3 regions of the Microbulbifer sp. MCCC 1A16149 genome follow, and region 1 is predicted to be linked to each of the others. Evidence: predicted binding sites of a transcription regulator. Region 1 holds the regulator's gene; each other region holds the start of a gene.

Evidence for each region. The regulator PhoB, encoded in region 1, activates phosphate uptake and scavenging genes when phosphate is short. The targets are predictions, from matches to a motif close to TGTCATAAANNTGTAACA.
Region 2: the regulator PhoB is predicted to act here: its motif matches at 4,417-4,434, upstream of ACONT6_RS06405 (OprO/OprP family phosphate-selective porin).
Region 3: the regulator PhoB is predicted to act here: its motif matches at 2,334-2,351, upstream of ACONT6_RS02230 (PhoX family protein).

The regions. Positions count from the first base shown of each region.
Region 1 covers NZ_CP185959.1:4,090,727-4,096,493, forward strand. The annotation lists gene ACONT6_RS16925 (dicarboxylate/amino acid:cation symporter) at 1-1,184, opposite strand, end outside; gene ACONT6_RS16930 (chorismate--pyruvate lyase family protein) at 1,370-1,945, shown strand; gene ubiA (4-hydroxybenzoate octaprenyltransferase) at 1,964-2,845, shown strand; gene phoB (phosphate regulon transcriptional regulator PhoB) at 2,977-3,681, shown strand; gene phoR (phosphate regulon sensor histidine kinase PhoR) at 3,917-5,230, shown strand; gene ACONT6_RS16950 (hypothetical protein) at 5,301-5,660, opposite strand; gene ACONT6_RS16955 (DUF938 domain-containing protein) at 5,681-5,767, opposite strand, start outside.
Region 2 covers NZ_CP185959.1:1,516,248-1,522,014, forward strand. The annotation lists gene ACONT6_RS06400 (indolepyruvate ferredoxin oxidoreductase family protein) at 1-2,916, shown strand, start outside; gene ACONT6_RS06405 (OprO/OprP family phosphate-selective porin) at 3,058-4,299, opposite strand; gene ACONT6_RS06410 (TraB/GumN family protein) at 4,630-5,550, opposite strand.
Region 3 covers NZ_CP185959.1:537,832-543,598, reverse strand. The annotation lists gene ACONT6_RS02235 (TonB-dependent receptor) at 1-2,183, opposite strand, end outside; gene ACONT6_RS02230 (PhoX family protein) at 2,483-4,438, shown strand; gene msrQ (protein-methionine-sulfoxide reductase heme-binding subunit MsrQ) at 4,440-5,069, opposite strand; gene msrP (protein-methionine-sulfoxide reductase catalytic subunit MsrP) at 5,069-5,767, opposite strand, start outside.

The DNA.
Region 1 (5,767 bases):
ATGTTCACCGCCGTGCGCACCATGTCCAGCAGGCGATCCACACCCATCACAATGGCAATACCCTCAAGCGGCAGGCCAACCTGCTGCAGCACCATCGCCAGCATGATCAGGCCAACTCCGGGCACACCGGCGGTGCCGATGGATGCGAGGGTGGCGGTCAGGATGACCGTCAGGTAACCCATCAGGCCGATATCGATCCCGTACAGCTGGGAAATAAATACCGTCGCCACCCCCTGCATGATCGCAGTGCCATCCATATTGATGGTTGCACCAAGAGGTACGGTAAACGAGGCCACCTTGTTATCCACACCCAGACGCTTTTCCACCGTCTGCAGGGTAACCGGGATAGTGGCCGCGGAAGATGCGGTACTGAAGGCGAACACCATCGCCGGGCGCATTTTCTTGATCAGCTTCAGCGGACTCAGGCCCGAAAGCAGCTTCAGCAGCAATGGATAGACCCCGAGCGCATGCAGCAACAGCGCCAGCAACACCACGCCGAAGTATTTCGCCAGCTGTGGAATCGCATCAAAGCCGAGCTGCGCAATCTTGGTTGCGAGCAGGGCAAACACACCGTAAGGCGCAAACACCATCAGTACCCCGACCATGCGCAGGATGACTTCGTTGAGGTCGTTGAAGAAGCCGGCGATACGCTGTCCCGGCTTGCCGCTGCGGGAAATCGCGTAACCCATCAACAGGGCAAACACGATGATCTGCAGCATATTGCCTTTGGCCATCGCATCCACCGGGTTGGTCGGGAAGATGTTGACGATCACTTCAGACAGCGACGGCGACGCCTTGGGTTCAAAGCTCGCATCTCCGGCCAGGTGTTCCATGCCGACCCCCGGCTGGATCGCCAGCGCCAGCACCAGCGCGAGGGTGATCGCTGCTGCGGTAGTCAGCAGGTACAGCAGCAGGGTCTTGCCGGCGAGTACCCCCACACGGCTGCCTTCAGACAGCGCACAGGCACCGCAGATCAGGGATACCAGTACCAGCGGCACCACCATCAACTTCAGCGAGGCGATGAAAATCCGTCCGACGATATCGAACAGGCCATTGGTCAGGTAGTTGTTGATAAAACCGGTTATCCCGGGCCCCAGCACCTGGCTGGTATTGAGAAGATTGCTTATCAGGCCAACCGCGATCCCCGCAATCATGGCCAGAACGATTTTTTTGGTAAGCCCCATGGTCCGTCCTGTTACTTCGGCGATCGCCGATTATTTATTGTCGATAAAAATTCAGCACACTCATACAAAGTGCGGCAAACAGACCGCCACTATATCGGCAGGCTGAAAGCGGAGCAAAATCTGGACCATTTCCCCAGGCCGTCGGTCGGTTACAATGGCGCTTTTGAGCTTGCGCGGAGTCAGCGTTGTTCCACTCCCCCTTTGAAGCCATCGGTGACTGGCACCCACAGCCCCTCGAGAGCCTGCACGGACACACGCCTCCGGAGCACCTGCTGCCGTGGCTGCTGCACCCCGGCTCACTCACCGCTGCGCTCAAACTGTTGAGCAACGGTGAGTTTAGCGTGCAGATCCTGAGTCAGGGCTGGCAGCAGCCACAACTGGAGGAGCGCCGCGCCCTCAACCTGCGCGAGAGGACCCGCGCTCTGGTGCGCGAAGTGCTGCTCTACGGCAGCGACGAGCAGCCCTGGGTATACGCCCGCAGTGTGCTCCCCGAACGCACCCTGGCGGGCAAATCCCGCTACCTGCGCAGCCTGGACAACCGCCCCCTGGGGGAACTTCTGTTCAGCCAACCGGATATTCGCCGCGGTCCCATCGTGCTCAATCGTCTGGCGCGCAACCCGCGCAGCCAGCAGCCCGAGCTGGACTCGCTGGAGAACACCGCCTGGGGCCGCCGCTCCACCTTCTGGCTGCACGATAAACCCCTGCTGGTTGCAGAGACTTTCCTGAGCAGTTTCAATCCCCACAAACCGCCCATGACCTGAATAACGGACGAGAAACCCATGATCAGCCAACAGATCCAGCAGCGCTGGCCCGCCGCCCTCCCGTACTGGCAGCTCGCCCGCCTGGACAGGCCCATCGGCTCCCTGCTGCTTCTGTGGCCCACCTGGTGGGCACTGTGGATTGCCGCCGCGGGCTGGCCCGGTATCCATCTGTTTGCGGTGTTCACCCTCGGGGTCATCCTGACCCGCGCGGCGGGATGTGCGGTCAACGACTTTGCAGACCGCAACATCGACGGTCATGTAAAGCGCACCAATCAGCGCCCCCTGGCCACCGGGGCTGCGACGCCCAAAGGGGCGCTGCTGCTGTTTGCCGGCCTGATGCTACTGGCCTTCCTGCTGGTACTCACTACCAACAAGCTCACCATTTTGCTGTCATTACCTGCACTCGCGCTGGCGTTCTGCTATCCATTTGCCAAGCGCTATACCCACCTGCCGCAGGTGGTGCTGGGGGCGGCGTTCAGTATGGGGATTCCGATGGCGTTTGCCGCGGCCACCAATGAGGTACCGGCGGTCGCCTGGCTGCTCTTCACCGCCAACCTGCTGTGGACCGTGGCCTACGATACGTTTTACGCCATGGTGGATCGGGACGATGACCTCAAGATCGGGGTGAAATCCACGGCGATCCTGTTCGGCGATATGGACAAGGTGATGACCGCCAGCCTGCAGGTGATGGTGGTGCTGGCGCTACTGATGCTGGGTAGCCGGGCGGAATTGGGTGCACTCTACTACTGCGGAGTGGCAGCGGCGGCGGGACTCTTCGGCTACCAGCAATGGCTGGTGCAGAATCGGGAACGGGACAACTGCTTCAAGGCATTTTTGAATAACAACTGGGTCGGCGCAGCGGTGTTTTCCGGGATTTTTCTCCATTTTCTGGTCAATTGAACCCGGTGTTTTCCTGCAGATTCGTGATCGTTGGGCACTTGTCATATATTTGTCATTAAAGTGACGTTAAATGGCCACTCTAAGGAATGTCAGTTGGATGACACACTCATCAGTTAGGGTACGGCAGGCAGATGCACAACAAAACGATTCTCATAGTCGACGACGAGGCCCCGGTACGGGACATGCTGCGAATTGCCCTGGAGATGGCGGATTACCGCTGTCTCGAGGCGGAAAATGCCCAGGCGGCACACGCGCTGGTCATCGATGAGAAGCCGGACCTGATCCTGCTCGACTGGATGCTGCCGGATGTCTCCGGGGTGGAACTGGCGCGGCGCCTGAAGCGGGATGAACTGACCTCTTCGCTGCCGATCATCATGCTGACGGCGAAGGGCGAGGAGGATCACAAGATCAAGGCGTTGGAGACGGGTGCAGATGATTACATCACCAAGCCGTTTTCTCCGCGCGAACTGGTGGCGCGCCTGAAGGCGGTATTGCGCCGGGCGGGCCCGAGTACCCCGGAGGAGCCGCTGACCGCCGGCGGTCTGGTGTTGGACCCGATCAGCCACCGCGTGACGATCAATGGCAATCCGGTGGAGATGGGGCCGACGGAGTTTCGTCTGCTGACCTTCTTCCTGTCTCACCAAGAGCGCGCCTATACCCGCACCCAGTTGCTGGACCACGTGTGGGGTGGCAATGTGTATGTGGAGGAGCGCACCGTGGATGTACACATCCGCCGCCTGCGCAAGGCGCTGACCATCGATGGCCACGAGCGCTATATCCAGACTGTACGCGGCACCGGCTACCGCTTTTCTGTACAGACCGTGGAAAGGGTGTAATCCTACCGTCCTGGAAGAATTTGGGCTTCCAATGTGAATGCCCGGTGGCGGCGGAGCACCGGGTGCGGGATTTCAGGACCGCTGTGAATACGTCCCTGTACGCTTCATCGGCAACATCCCTGTCGCCAACGATCCTGAAACCCCGCACCCGGCGCTCCGCCTTCGCTTAGAGTCCTGCGCATTACCGATTTCAGTATTGCTCCGACTCCCCACTCAAAAAGATGGCCCAACCATCATGCTCGATCGCAGTATTGGCGAGTTCTCGCGTTTTATCGTCATCGCCCTCGGCACCACCATTTTCGGTTTTTCTACCGGCCACTGGTGGCTGGCGCTCTGTGCCGGCCTCTCTGTCTACCTGTTCTGGCTACTGTGGCAGCAGAGTCAGTTCGACCGCTGGCTGTCCAACGGACGACGCGGCCCCGCGCCCACCAGTTTCGGTGTGTGGGGCGATATCTCCGACGATTTTTACCGGCTGCAACGCCGCCATCGCAAAGAAAAGCAGAAGCTGCACTCGATGCTGCGCCGGGTACAGGACAGTACCAGTGCACTGCGCGAGGGCATTGTGGCGCTCGAGGACGAGGGCAACCTGGCCTGGTGGAACCCGGCGGCGGGCGAGATGCTGCGTCTGCAGGGGGACGATGCCGGACAGCCGCTGGTCAACTTTGTCCGCGATCCGCGTTTTGTGGAGCACATGTACCAGCGCATGCTGGAGCAGAACAACAAGACCCAGGAGCCGATCACACTGCCGGCACCGGGGGATGATTCCCGAATCCTGCAAATGGAAGTCACCCGCTTCGGCCAGGACGAGGCGCTGGTGATCGTGCGCGATGTGACCCGGCTGCACAATCTCGAGCAGATGCGGCGGGATTTTGTGGCGAATGTTTCCCACGAGTTGCGCACACCGCTGACGGTGATCGCCGGTTACCTGGAGACTCTTCAGGCCAGTGGCCAGGCACCGCGCAACTGGGAGCGGCCGCTGGGGCAGATGAGTGAACAGACGGTGCGCATGACCAGTCTGGTGAACGATCTGTTGCTGCTGGCGCGGCTGGAGACTTCGGAGCGCGACAGCGGTCGCGACCGGGTGTCGCCGCGGGAGCTGATGGAGCGGGTGGCAAGTGAGGCGCGCTCGCTGAGTGGTGAGCGCCATGAAATTTCGGTGCACTGCGACGAGGACTGCACGATTACCGGCGACGCCGGCGAGCTGCACAGTGCCTTTGCCAATCTGGCATTCAACGCGGTGAAGTACAGCCCCGATGGCGGGCCTATCGAGCTGCGCTGGAAAGTGGATTCCGCGGGCGGTCATTTTTCGGTGAAGGATTCCGGTATCGGGATAGACCCGTTGCATATCCCGCGCCTAACCGAGCGCTTCTACCGGGTAGATGCCGGCCGCTCCCGCGAGAGCGGTGGCACCGGGCTAGGGCTCGCCATCGTCAAGCACGTGCTGCTGCGCCACAGCGCGAATATGAGCGTAACCAGTGTGCCCGGTCGCGGCAGCACCTTTACCCTGAATTTTCCCAAGCAGAAGCTGACCCTCGCCAGCTCCGCCTGAGCGCGCACGGATAAAGTACTTCGAATAAAAAATAGCGGGCGGGGAAACGCGGAGAAAACCGCCGAAAGCGTTACTCCAGCTCTTGCAGGGGGCGCTCCTCGCCACCCACGCGGTAATGCACCACATCTTCCTTGGCCACGGGCGCAGCGCTTCTCTGCACGGTGATATGCACCAGCTTGCGCGCGCTGTCGCGGATCAACAGGTGCTCGCGACCTTCGTCATCCACCGGCAGGTTGCGCTCGCCGATCAGCCCATCGCGCAGGGCGCGCAGCTGGGGCACATCGCGATAGCGGTCCAGATCCTTGGACAGTTTGCGCTTCATACGCTCGGACTCGTGCAGCGCGGCAGCGGCCTCACGGTATTTGCCAAAGAAAAAAACCGCGGCAATAGCAGCAATAATGGCGAGGGTAGTTTCAAACCACGGGGGCATAGTGCACTCCTGTCATCGGGTTAACGTCGCCACACCAACAACTGGTTGTTGGCGGGCAGGTAATTGATTTCGGTCCGGCGTAGGCCCTGGGATTCAGCCAGTTGATC
Region 2 (5,767 bases), 1.9 Mb from region 1:
ACCCTCGCAGAAAATATGGACAGCGCCTCCACCGTTGAAGTGGATCCGTCTGCGGTCTCATTCCAGTACCCGGAAATCGAGCGCCCCGAGGGCGGCCTCAATATCCGCAAGCAGGACAATCCCCTGGAGCAGGAAGAGCGCCTGTGGCGCTACAAGCGTCCCGCTGCGCTGGCGTTTGCCCGTGCCAACCAGCTGAACAAGCTGGTACTGGATAACCCGGAGGCAACACTGGGTATCGTCACTGCGGGCAAGGCGCACCTGGACCTGATGCAGGCCTTTGAGGATATGGGGATTGACGAGGACGGTGCCCGCGCGCTGGGAATCCGGATTCTCAAAGTGGGCATGACCTATCCGCTGGACGTACCCGGTATCCAGGAGTTTGCCCGCGGCCTCGATTCACTACTGGTGCTGGAAGAAAAGCGCAGCCTGATGGAAGTGCAGTTGAAAGAAGAGCTGTACAACGTCCACCTGCGCGACCCGCATTTCCCGCGCATCCTCGGCAAAGTCGACGAGCACGATAATCCGCTGCTCCCCATGTATGGCGAGCTCTCCCCGGCAGTGGTGGCCCAGGTGCTTGGCTACCTGCTGGGTGAGGACAACCTGAACGAGCGCGCCAAGCATCGCTTGATGCGGCTCGATGCACTGGCCGAGCGTATCTCGGCCCAGGCCGGCTCCAGTGTTGCGCGCCTGCCGATGTTCTGTGCCGGCTGCCCCCACAACCGCTCCACTCGCGTGCCCGAGGGCAGCCGAGCGCTGGCGGGGATTGGCTGTCACTACATGGCGCAGTGGCTCGACCGGGAAACCTACACCTTTACCCAGATGGGCGCTGAGGGGGTCAACTGGATCGGCCAGGCGGCCTTTACCAGTGAGCCCCATGTATTCGTCAATCTCGGTGACGGGACCTATTTCCACTCCGGGATTCTCGCGATTCGCGCCGCAGTGGCGGCGAAGGTGAATATCACCTACAAAATCCTGTTTAACGACGCCGTTGCCATGACCGGTGGCCAGCCCCACGACGGCGAACTGCTGCCGGACATGATCTGTCGTCAGGTTCTTGCCGAGGGCGTAAACAAGGTGGTGTTGGTGATGGACAACACCGACAAGTACAAAGGAAAACTGAGCTTCCCCGGTGAGGTGGAAATCCGCCACCGGGATCACATGCCCGCCGTGATGAAGGAATTGCGCGAGGCACCGGGCTGTACCGTTATTGTTTACGACCAGACCTGTGCCACGGAGCTGCGCCGCAAGCGCAAACGTGGTCTGTTGCCGAAAGCGGAAGGGCGCCCGTTTATCAACGAACTGGTGTGTGAGGGCTGTGGCGATTGTGTTACCCAGTCGAGCTGTATCGCCGTGGAAAAAGTCGATACCGCCCTGGGCGACAAGCGCCGTATTAACCAGACCACCTGCAACCAGGATATGTCCTGCGTAAACGGTTTCTGTCCGTCGTTTGTCACGGTGAAGGGTGGCAAGTTGAACAAGCGCGCCGGTGTCGGCGATACCCTGTGTCAGGAAGCGGACAAGCTGCCGGCACCGCAACTGCCGGACCTGAGTGAGCCATTCAACCTGCTGGTGACCGGCGTCGGTGGTACCGGTGTGGTGACCATTGGCGCGTTGCTGGCGATGGCGGCGCATATTGAAGACAAGGCCTGCAGCACCCTGGACCAGACCGGTCTCGCGCAGAAGGGCGGGGCGGTGTACTCCCATGTGCGTTTTGCCAATAGCCCTGAAGCGCTCAAGGCCGTACGCATTTCTGACGGTCGTGCCGACGGTCTGATGGCCTGCGACCTGATCGCTGCCGGTAACCTGTCTGCGAGTCTCGCCAAGCTGGATGAAACCCACAGCCGCGCAGTGGTGAATACCCATCTGAGCCCAACTGCGGCATCTGTGCTGGGGCGTGAGGACATTCATTCTCCACAGGCGGTACTCGATACCATCAAGGACGCGGTTGCGGAGCTGGAGGTTGTAGAGGGGCACGCACTGACCAAGGCGGCACTGGGAGACACCCTGGCGGCGAACATCTTCATGCTCGGTTACGCCTGGCAAAAAGGACTGATTCCGCTGGGGCTGGATGCGATCCGCGAAGCTATTCGCCTGAATGGTGTCGCCGTTGAGGGCAATCTGCAGGGGCTTGCCGCTGGACGATTGGCGGCCCAGGACCGCGCGGCGTTGGATCGTCTGCTTTCCCGCGACGAAGAAAAAACCTTGCCCCAAGGGCTGGAAGAAATTGTTGCCCATCGCACTGCCCATCTCACGGGCTATCAGAATGCGGCGCTGGCGCAGCGCTATCGGGCGCTGGTAGACAAGGTCAAGGGGGCGGAAATCCTCAAGGTGCCGGGTAGTGAAGCACTGGCCGAGGTGGTTGCACGCAACTACGCGAAATTACTCGCCTACAAGGACGAATACGAGGTTGCGCGCCTCTACAGCGATGGCCGTTTCGTGGAATCCCTGCGGGAAAACTTTGCCGGTGACTTTGAGCTGGAATTCAATTTGGCGCCGCCGCTGATCAGCCGGTTTGATAAAAACCTCGGGCGGCCGCGCAAAATCAAGTTCGGTGGCTGGATGCACAAGGCGTTCGGTGTACTGGCCAAATTCAAATTCCTGCGTGGCACCGCTCTGGATGTTTTCGGGTATACCGCCGAGCGCAAGATGGAGCGCTCACTGATTCGTGAATACGAAAAGCTTGTCGATGAAGTCGTTGGCCGTTTGAATGCGGAGAACCACGCTGCAGCCATCGAGCTGCTGGGATATGCGGATCAGATTCGCGGTTATGGCCCGGTCAAGGACCGCAATGTCGACCTGGCTCGGGAAGCGCGCGATCTGTCTCTACAACGATTCTACAACCCGAAGGAGACAGTGCAGGACACGCCCGCCCAAGTGGAAGTGTTTGACCCTGCCAAAGCCCAGCAAGTGGGTTGATGCCCTGGTTTCGCGGCGATAGTCGCGAAATTGAGTGGCACAAAAAAAGCGAGCCAATTGGCTCGCTTTTTTTGTGGATCACATTTCTTGGTGACCCTGTCGGCTTTCGGGGTTGGCTAGTGCCAGCCCCTATCAACCGTTTTACCAGCCCATTTGGACTCGCAATCCCAGCTGGTTGGTTTTGTCACCGGTAAACTCGTTGTCGCCAAAGATCAGGTTCAGCATCACGCGCACGTTGCGATTGGCATAGTAGTTCACACCAACCTGCGCACTGTTGGCTTTCAGGTCGCGAATGTCCCGGTTTTCCATGGTGTCGTAACGGGCGGTGAGTTCCCAGGCGCCGCCCCAGAGGCCATCACCTGACGGTCTGGCGGAATTGAAGGCGCCGCGCTTTTTATTGTACGTCTTGTGCTCTCCGGTCAGCATCCAGCTGCCCTGGACATACCAGGTGTGTACTGACTGATCCTGGATATAGCAGCCGAATTGCGGATCGCAATAAAAGGGTGCCGGTGCGCCAAACTCGTCTTCGAAATCGGCCTCACTCAGAAAGTAGTCGGCCTCAAAATCACCGATGACATATTCCGACTGTACATACAGGGGACCGTAGCTGCCTGCCAGCTCCAGTGCAGCAGTGGTTACATCTCCGCCAAGGTCGCCGGGGGTGAGCGCCATCAGCTGGGAGGGGCCGCGGCGGCCAGCGTAGTCAGCCTCGGCGGTGAGGTCGCTGGAGTTCTGGTTGGCGTTCTCGTAGTTGATGGACGTGCCCAGGTGGAACGTGGCCATATCGGTATTGATCGGGGCCCAGGCCAGGCGGCCAGCAGTGCCGATACCGGCGTTGCGAGGGGTGCTGGCGTCGCGCAGGTTGAACGCCATCAAGCCCATGGTGAAGCAGTCCATTACCCCGGTCCAGCCGATGCCCTGCTGGAACTGGTAGTCCTCGTAGAGGCCCGTGGCACTGGAGAAGGGGCGTTCCAACATGGTGATTTCGTTGGAGCTGGTCATCTCAGCCATGGAGCGGAAAGGCTTGAACTGCCCGATGCGCACTTCACCGTTCAGGAATTTGTGGGCGATAAATACATCGCGGAAGCCGCCGGGAGTGCTGCCGCCGGTAAAGTCCTGCTCCAGCACGTATTTCCAGTCGTAGATACTGCCCTTGAGGGTGATGCGCGCCCGGCGAAAATCCGTGGTGCTCACCGGATCTTCGATATCGGTATCGAACAGGTAGGTGTCAAAGTGAATGCGCCCACCCAACGAGGCGGAAAAGTTTCCGTCATCGGAGGTGATTTTCAGGCCGCCCTTGGATTCCGCTTCATCTGCCGCGGCAGCTCCAGAGAGCAGGCTGGTCATGGTTAAGGCCATCAGGCTCTTGTGGAAGGGTTGCATGTACAGTCCTATTTTTCTGCGAATTTATGGCCGCGGAGTGTATCAGCATCATCAAACTGTCAGAAATTAGAAACATTTCTGACATCTTAGGAATCCATAAAATGATTTATGACCAACTGTAATAATGTTGTAACAAACACAGGGTATAGGCTTGTCGGTCTGACACTTGTGGGCCTGGGGCGCAATTGGGCACTGAAAGGCAGCTGCGATAGCTTGCAGTCATTACTCGAGGGAGTATAGGCAGCTCGCACGTCAAGTGTGAGCTGCCCCGGGATAGGTGGGGTGTGAAAGGGTGTCTGAGATCGCTTGCGAAGGCAACCCCGAGATTGTTCAGATTTGTTTGATACTGAATCCGGACTTTTCCAGCAGCTCCGCAACGGACTTGTTTCCCACTAGGTGTCCGGCACCCACCACCACAAACAGGTTTTTGTAGCGCTGGCTGAGTTTGTCGATGTTCTCGGCCATTTCCCGGTTGCGCTGGTAGAACAGCAGCTCATAGAGCTGTGCAAATTCCGGGTGTTCGTCCAATCCTTCCTTGATTACCAGCTGGTAAAGGGCCTGTTGGTCTCCCGATTTCCAGGCCTTGGTCATGCGTGGAACAAAGGTGTCCATTTCCGATACCTGCTCCAGGGTCTGTTGTAGGAAGAGTTCTGGCTTTTTCAGGCTATTCAGCATGCGCAGCTGTTGCAGCACGCTCTCCAGTTCCAGGATCTGTTTTCCTTCCCGGTGTGCCTGATTCAGGAAGTGGCGGTCGATACCGGCCTTGGGGTCGAGACCGCGCATCTGCATTTCAATCAGGCTAAGAGTGATCATCGCGATGGCGGGACGCATGCGATTGAAGTTGGCCTCGGGTATCTGGCGTTTGTGTAACCACGCCTGCAGTTGTGCATACACTTCCGGGGAAATGTTGTCTTTCAGCTGTTGCCCGGGAGGATACAGGGATTCCAGCATGACTTTGCTCTGGAGCTCAGGATCAGACTCCATCGCAATGACATCTGCCTCTACTACCAGCGCGTCACTATTCCGGTATGCCCGCTCAATAGTCTCGCGCAGAGGATAAAAACTGTCGTCGGCGAGATGGATTGAGCCCAGCAAGTAGACAATGTTGGCGCCTTTTTTTGCCTGCAATAGCAGTCCGCGGTCGCTTGCTGCCAAGGCGGGGGTGCTGCACAGGGCCAGCATTAACGCTATGACAGTAAACAGTCCGCCTACATAGGTCTGGAGATTGTATGGAGAGTGGCTGGCTGCCATAGAAGTCCGGGCGTGCATAAAAGTTCCGTCGTATTGTAGTTATGAACTGCTCGCTTCGTGTTCATATGAGACGCCGAAAACGAGTCAGGCGGCACAAAATTCTACAGGATTCCGCGCGACTTGTGATTTACATCGCCAATGTGGAAATTGTGCGCCGTGGCGCAGAAATCAGCTGTACAATCGAGATTCTCTCAATGGCTGCACAAAGTCCAGTCTG
Region 3 (5,767 bases), 970 kb from region 1:
TCGAAACCGCGGGTCCAAGAAAGCTCGGCACCGGTCAGGGTCGCCTTGTCGCCGTTGATCGGCTGGAAAATTTCCGCTTCTTCCACCGCCAGGCTGCCCACGTACATGCTGTAGTCCGCGGTGCTGGCCACGTCTGCGGTCACCACGAAGTTGTCGATCTGCTTGTGGAAAGCACCCAGGGAGAACATGCCCAGGGAATCGGCGTAGTACTCGAAGGAAACGTCGAAGTTACGCGCTTCGTACGGTTCCAGCGCCGGGTTGCCCGCGGCCACTTCCAGCTCGCCCTCGTCGTATTCAATCTCCGCGGCAGACGGGTTCAGGTCGCCGAAGGACGGACGGGACAGGGATTCGGTGAAGGCCGCGCGCAGTACGATGTTTTCGCTGTAGTCGTACTTGAAGTTCACGCTCGGGAACAGGTTGCTGTAGTCGCGCTCGTAGGACACCGCAGAGACATACACGTCTTCGGCAATCTCTTCGGCTCCGGAAATCGCTTCGCCGGACTCCGCCACGCGATAGCCGTCGGCGCTGAAGTCGGTAGCTTCATAGCGCACCCCGTACACCAGGTTGGCGCGGCCGAAGTCGATATCGTTCATCAGGTAGAGCGCGGAGATATCCTCGTTCATCACGTAATCGCGTGCAGAGTCCAGCGCGGTGCTGGTCTCATCGATTTCGAAGCTGCCCAGGTTGGCGTTGATAAACGCATTCAGTGCGCCCTTGTTCACGCCCGGGCCGAAGTCACCCAGACCGTAGTCAACGCCATTGCTGGCAAAATCTGCAAGAGTGAAGTCGCCGCCGAAGCCATCGTAAACGGTGGCATTCAGGTCACCGGTTTTTTCCCGGCGACGCTCGTGTAAACCGAACTTCAGTTCAGACGGGTGGCCTGCCACATCGATATCGCGACGGAAGTCGATACGAAAGCTCACTTCCTCATCGTCGGTGTAGTTGTCTTCAACCACCAGTTCGTCCAGCTCATAGCTGGCGGCATCCATTGCGCTGGCATCGGCGGCAAACATTTTCGGGATCTTGCCCGCGCGGGTATAACCCAGCTCCAGGCCTTCCTGCACGAATGTGGTGTCGCGACGGTGCGGCTCGGATTCTTCCGCGTGGGAGAAGCCCACGGCGTATTCCACGCCCCACTTGTCCATATCGTGGGAACCGCCGGCAACCACCGACAGGATTTCCTGTTCCTCGTAGCGGTCTTTCAGTTCTTTTTCCAGCGCCGCATCAGACCAGGTCACACTGTTCGCAGAAACGGTATCCGGATCGTCATTCTCCTCGTCCAGCTTGAAGGAATTGCGCTGGCGCTCTTCGTCATCGGAGAAGTCGGAGTACAGGGTGTGCAGGTACAGCTGGCTGCCTTCGGAAACTTCCAGATCGAAGTTCGCGGCGAGGCCGGTACGCTCGCGGGTTACGGTGTAGTCGCGCTGCTCAATTTCCGCGGCGGTAATACCTTCGCTGCCGTCGAGGGCTGTGAATTCTTCCCACACGCCGTCGGTTTCAATATTTTCGGAACCGAAGTTGCGCTCCTGGTGCGACGCGGCAACCGCAACCCCCAGGGTGCGGCCACCCAGATCGAATTTATTGGTGTAGGTGCCAGCGAACTTCGGGCTGTTTTCGCCCTGCAGTTCGCTGTAGCCGTTTTCCACGGTGACCTTGTAGGTCTCGCCGTCCTGATCCAGCGCATTGATACTCTTGATCTCGATCGCGCCACCGATGGAATCGGCACTCATATCCGGCGTCAGGGTCTTGAACACTTCCAGGCTGGCCAGCAGGTCGGAAGGAATCACATCCAGAGCCACCGCGCGGCTGTCGGTTTCCGGCGCCGGCAGGCTCATGCCGTTGATGGTGGAGGCATTCAGGTTGGGATCGATACCGCGCACACCCACGAAGCGACCTTCGCCCTGGTCGCGGGCAATAAATACACCGGACATACGCTGCAGGGCTTCGGTCACATTGGCGTCCGGCAGCTCGCCGATGGCCTCGGAAGTCTGCACCGCAACCACCTTGTTGGATTCGCGCTGACGCTCGATATCACTGCGGGCGTTGGCCGCCTGGGCGGTCACCACGATGGTCTCCATCAGCTCGCCTTGCGTTTCCGGCGCTTGCTGCGCCCCGGCGTTGACGCTGATGATCGCGGCGGCAAGAGGCGCCACCATTTTGAAATTGAATGCAGGCTTAGTCATAAATCCCCGTCCCCATTAGGAAGTGGTTGTGCTGGTACAGAAGCAGTTGGCTGGCCGTCCGATAGGTAGCGGAGAGAAATAAACCGCCACGCCCGACCTGTTAATTTGTGGGCGCAGGCTAGTCTTGGGATATGAAATTTGCGTTACGCTTTTTTTAAATTTGTCATAAAGCGCCGCTAACCTTGGTTCACTGAAACCACAACCTGTCTGAAGTAAGTGCAGAAGAAAGCGCAAACAAAGCCGGCAGAGGGCTCCAGCAACGGGCGGTGGCGCAAAAATGAATAATTGGTGAAGAATTTATGACACACGGCAAGCAACCCGACAGCACTGAACAGACCCCGAGCAACCCCCAGCGCCGCACGTTGCTCAAAACCCTGGGGGCAGCAACCGCCGCCACGGCCGGTGCCACACTGCTGCCCGGATGTACGCAAAAAAATACGCCCAGGGCACAGGAGAATCTCGGGTTCAAAGAGATCCCGCACCGTCTCGATTTCACCCACCACATACCACAGGGCTACAGCGCCGACCGGGTGTTGAGCTGGGGGGATCCGCTGGATGGATTCAGCGAGCCATTCAGTCCGGAAAAGCTGACCGCCCCGGAACAGGCACGCCGCTTCGGCTACAACAATGACTTCATTGCTTATATGCCGCTGGCCGAGGATGCGGGGCCCGGTGAGGGAGACAGGCATTGCCTGAGTCGCAACAGCGAGCGCGGCCTGCTGTGCGTCAATCACGAATACACCCAGCCGCACCTGATGTTTGCCGGCTACAGCGAAGACAGCGCCAACCGCGGTACCAGCGACGATCACATTGCCATTGAGCAACAGGCCTGCGGCCACACCGTGGTGGAAATCGAGAAAACAGCGCACGGCTGGCAGCCGGTTGCGGGCAGCCCCTACAACCGTCGCCTGTCCCTCACCACCACCATGGAAATCGTCGGTGCCGCCGCGGGCGATCGCCGTCTGCAGACCAACGAAGACCCCAGCGGCACGCAGGTATTCGGAACTGTGGGAAACTGCGCCGGGGGCAAGACACCCTGGGGAACGGTGCTGATTGCCGAGGAAGGGTTTGGCGGCGCTTTCCAGGGAGACCCGGACAACATTGCGGATGAAACAGAGGCGCGCAATCACCACGCATTTGGCATCTCACCGGACAACCGCAACTGGGGAGACTACGACCGCCGCTTCGATATCAGCGTGGAACCGAACGAGCCGAACCGCTTTGGCTGGATGGTGGAATACGACCCCTACGACCCGCTATCGACTCCGCGCAAGCTGACCGGCCTGGGCCGTTTCGAACACGAGGGTTTCACCCTGGTGAGCAAGCCCGGACAGCCCATTGTGGCCTATGGCGGCGACGACGATGAGCACCAGTTTGTATACCGCTTTGTATCCCGCGGTATTTATCGCCCGGGCGACAACCGACACAACCGCGAGCTGCTGACCGAGGGCACCCTGTACGCGGGGCAGTTTTCCGAGGGCGGCAGTGGGCGCTGGTTGCCGCTGGTACACGGCCAGGGACCGCTAACCACAGCGAACGGGTTTCGCAACCAGGCGGATGTGCTGGTGGACGCACGCCGTGCAGCGAAACTGCTGGGCGCGACACCGATGGACCGCCCGGAGGATGTGGAGACCAATCCGGTCACCGACTGCACCTATGTGATGCTGACCAAAAACAAGAAGCGCAAGCCGGACGAGGTAAACGCGGCCAATCCGCGCGCGCGCAATACCGCGGGCCATGTGCTGGAAATTGTGCCGCCGGGACGCAGCGGCGAACGGGATCATGTCAGAGACACTTTCCACTGGAATACCTTCTTGCTCGGCGGCAATCCCAATGCGGAGAGTCCGGCAGAGCGCGGCGCTTACGGCCAGCAGCAGCCCGGCAATATTTCCCCCCACGGCTGGTTTGCCAACCCGGACAATGTGGCCTTCGACCAGCGCGGCAATATGTGGATCGCCACCGATGGCTGTGAGAGCTTCGGTTTTCACGATGGGCTGTGGGCGATGGCGACCGAGGGGGAGCTGCGCGCGGCACCCAAGCACTTTTTTGGCTGCCCTGAAGGCGGGGAAATCTGCGGTCCGGAATTCACTCCGGATGGAAAGACCCTGTTTGTCTCGGTACAGCACCCGGCGGACGCGGACAACTCGACGTTTGATCACCCGATACACCGCTGGCCGGACAATAATCCACAGCTTCCGCCGCGGCCATCGGTGCTCGCCATTCACAGAGACGATGGCGGTCTGGTCGGGAGCTGACTCAACGCCGCAGTGAAGTTATCCACCTTGAGATAGAAGCCCGCCGCCACAGCAACAATGCCAGAGCGATAGCGAAATAGATCGCGGGCTCTATCCAGCCACTCTTCACCGACCACCAGAAATGCCAGCAGGCGAGCAGCACCACGATATACAGCAGGCCGTGGAGCTTTTTCCAATTGCGGCCCATTTTCCTGAGCAATGCGGGTAGCGAGGTAATCGCCAGCGCCAGTAATATCAGCCAGGCGGAAAATCCCAGCAGGATATAGGTGCGCTTGACCAGCTCACCACCGATCAACGACCAGTCAAGGCCGAGATCCAGCGCCAGCCAGGCGCTGAAATGCAGGGTGGCCCAGGCGAAGCACCAGAGCCCAAGCGGCCTGCGCAGCCGGTTCAGCTGGCCGAAATGCAGGGATTTCGCCAGCGGGGAAACCAGCAGTGTGAGCAGCAGCAGGCGAATGGTGCCCATTCCCAGATAGTGAATTAGCTCCTTCACCGGGTCCCCGCCAAGACGTCCCTGATTGATAGCCACGAATAACCACAACAGTGGCAGCAGCGCCCCCAGGTGCACACATACCTGTAGCGTGATCGCCAGTGGTTTGCGCCAGGCGGCGCCAGATGCAGAGCGGCTCATCAGTAAAACTTTTTCAGGTTCATCCCGGAGTAAAGGCCAGCGACCTCTTCCCCGTAGCCGTTGAACGGCAGGGTCGGCTGGCGCTTTACCGAAAACAATCCACCGGGGCCGATAAAGCGCTCGCTGGCCTGGGACCAGCGCGGGTGGTCCACGGCCGGGTTCACATTGGCGTAGAAACCGTATTCCTGCGGCGCCAGCTTGTTCCAGCTGGTGGGCGGCATGCGCTCCACCAGCTTGATCTTGACGATCGACTTGATGCCCTTGAAGCCGTATTTCCACGGCACCACAAGGCGAATGGGCGCCCCGTTCTGAGGTGGCAAGGTTTTGCCGTACAGCCCCACGGATAGAATGGTCAGCGGGTGCATGGCCTCGTCCATGCGCAGGCCTTCGACATAGGGGTAATCCACACCGCCCCCCACATAGCGATTGCGCTGCCCGGGCATCTGCTCCGGATCGTAGAGGGTCTCAAACGCCACATACTTGGCGCGGCTGGTAGGCGCAAAGCGCTGCAGGAACTTGCCCAGCTCAAACCCCACCCAGGGAATCACCATGGACCAGGCCTCCACACAGCGCATGCGATAAATGCGCTCTTCCAACCCGATCTCATTCATCAGTTTCCACACATCCACCGTCGCGGGCTTTTCCACCTCTCCCTCGACGGTGAGCGTCCAGGGTTCAATTTTCAGTCCCTGGCTGTT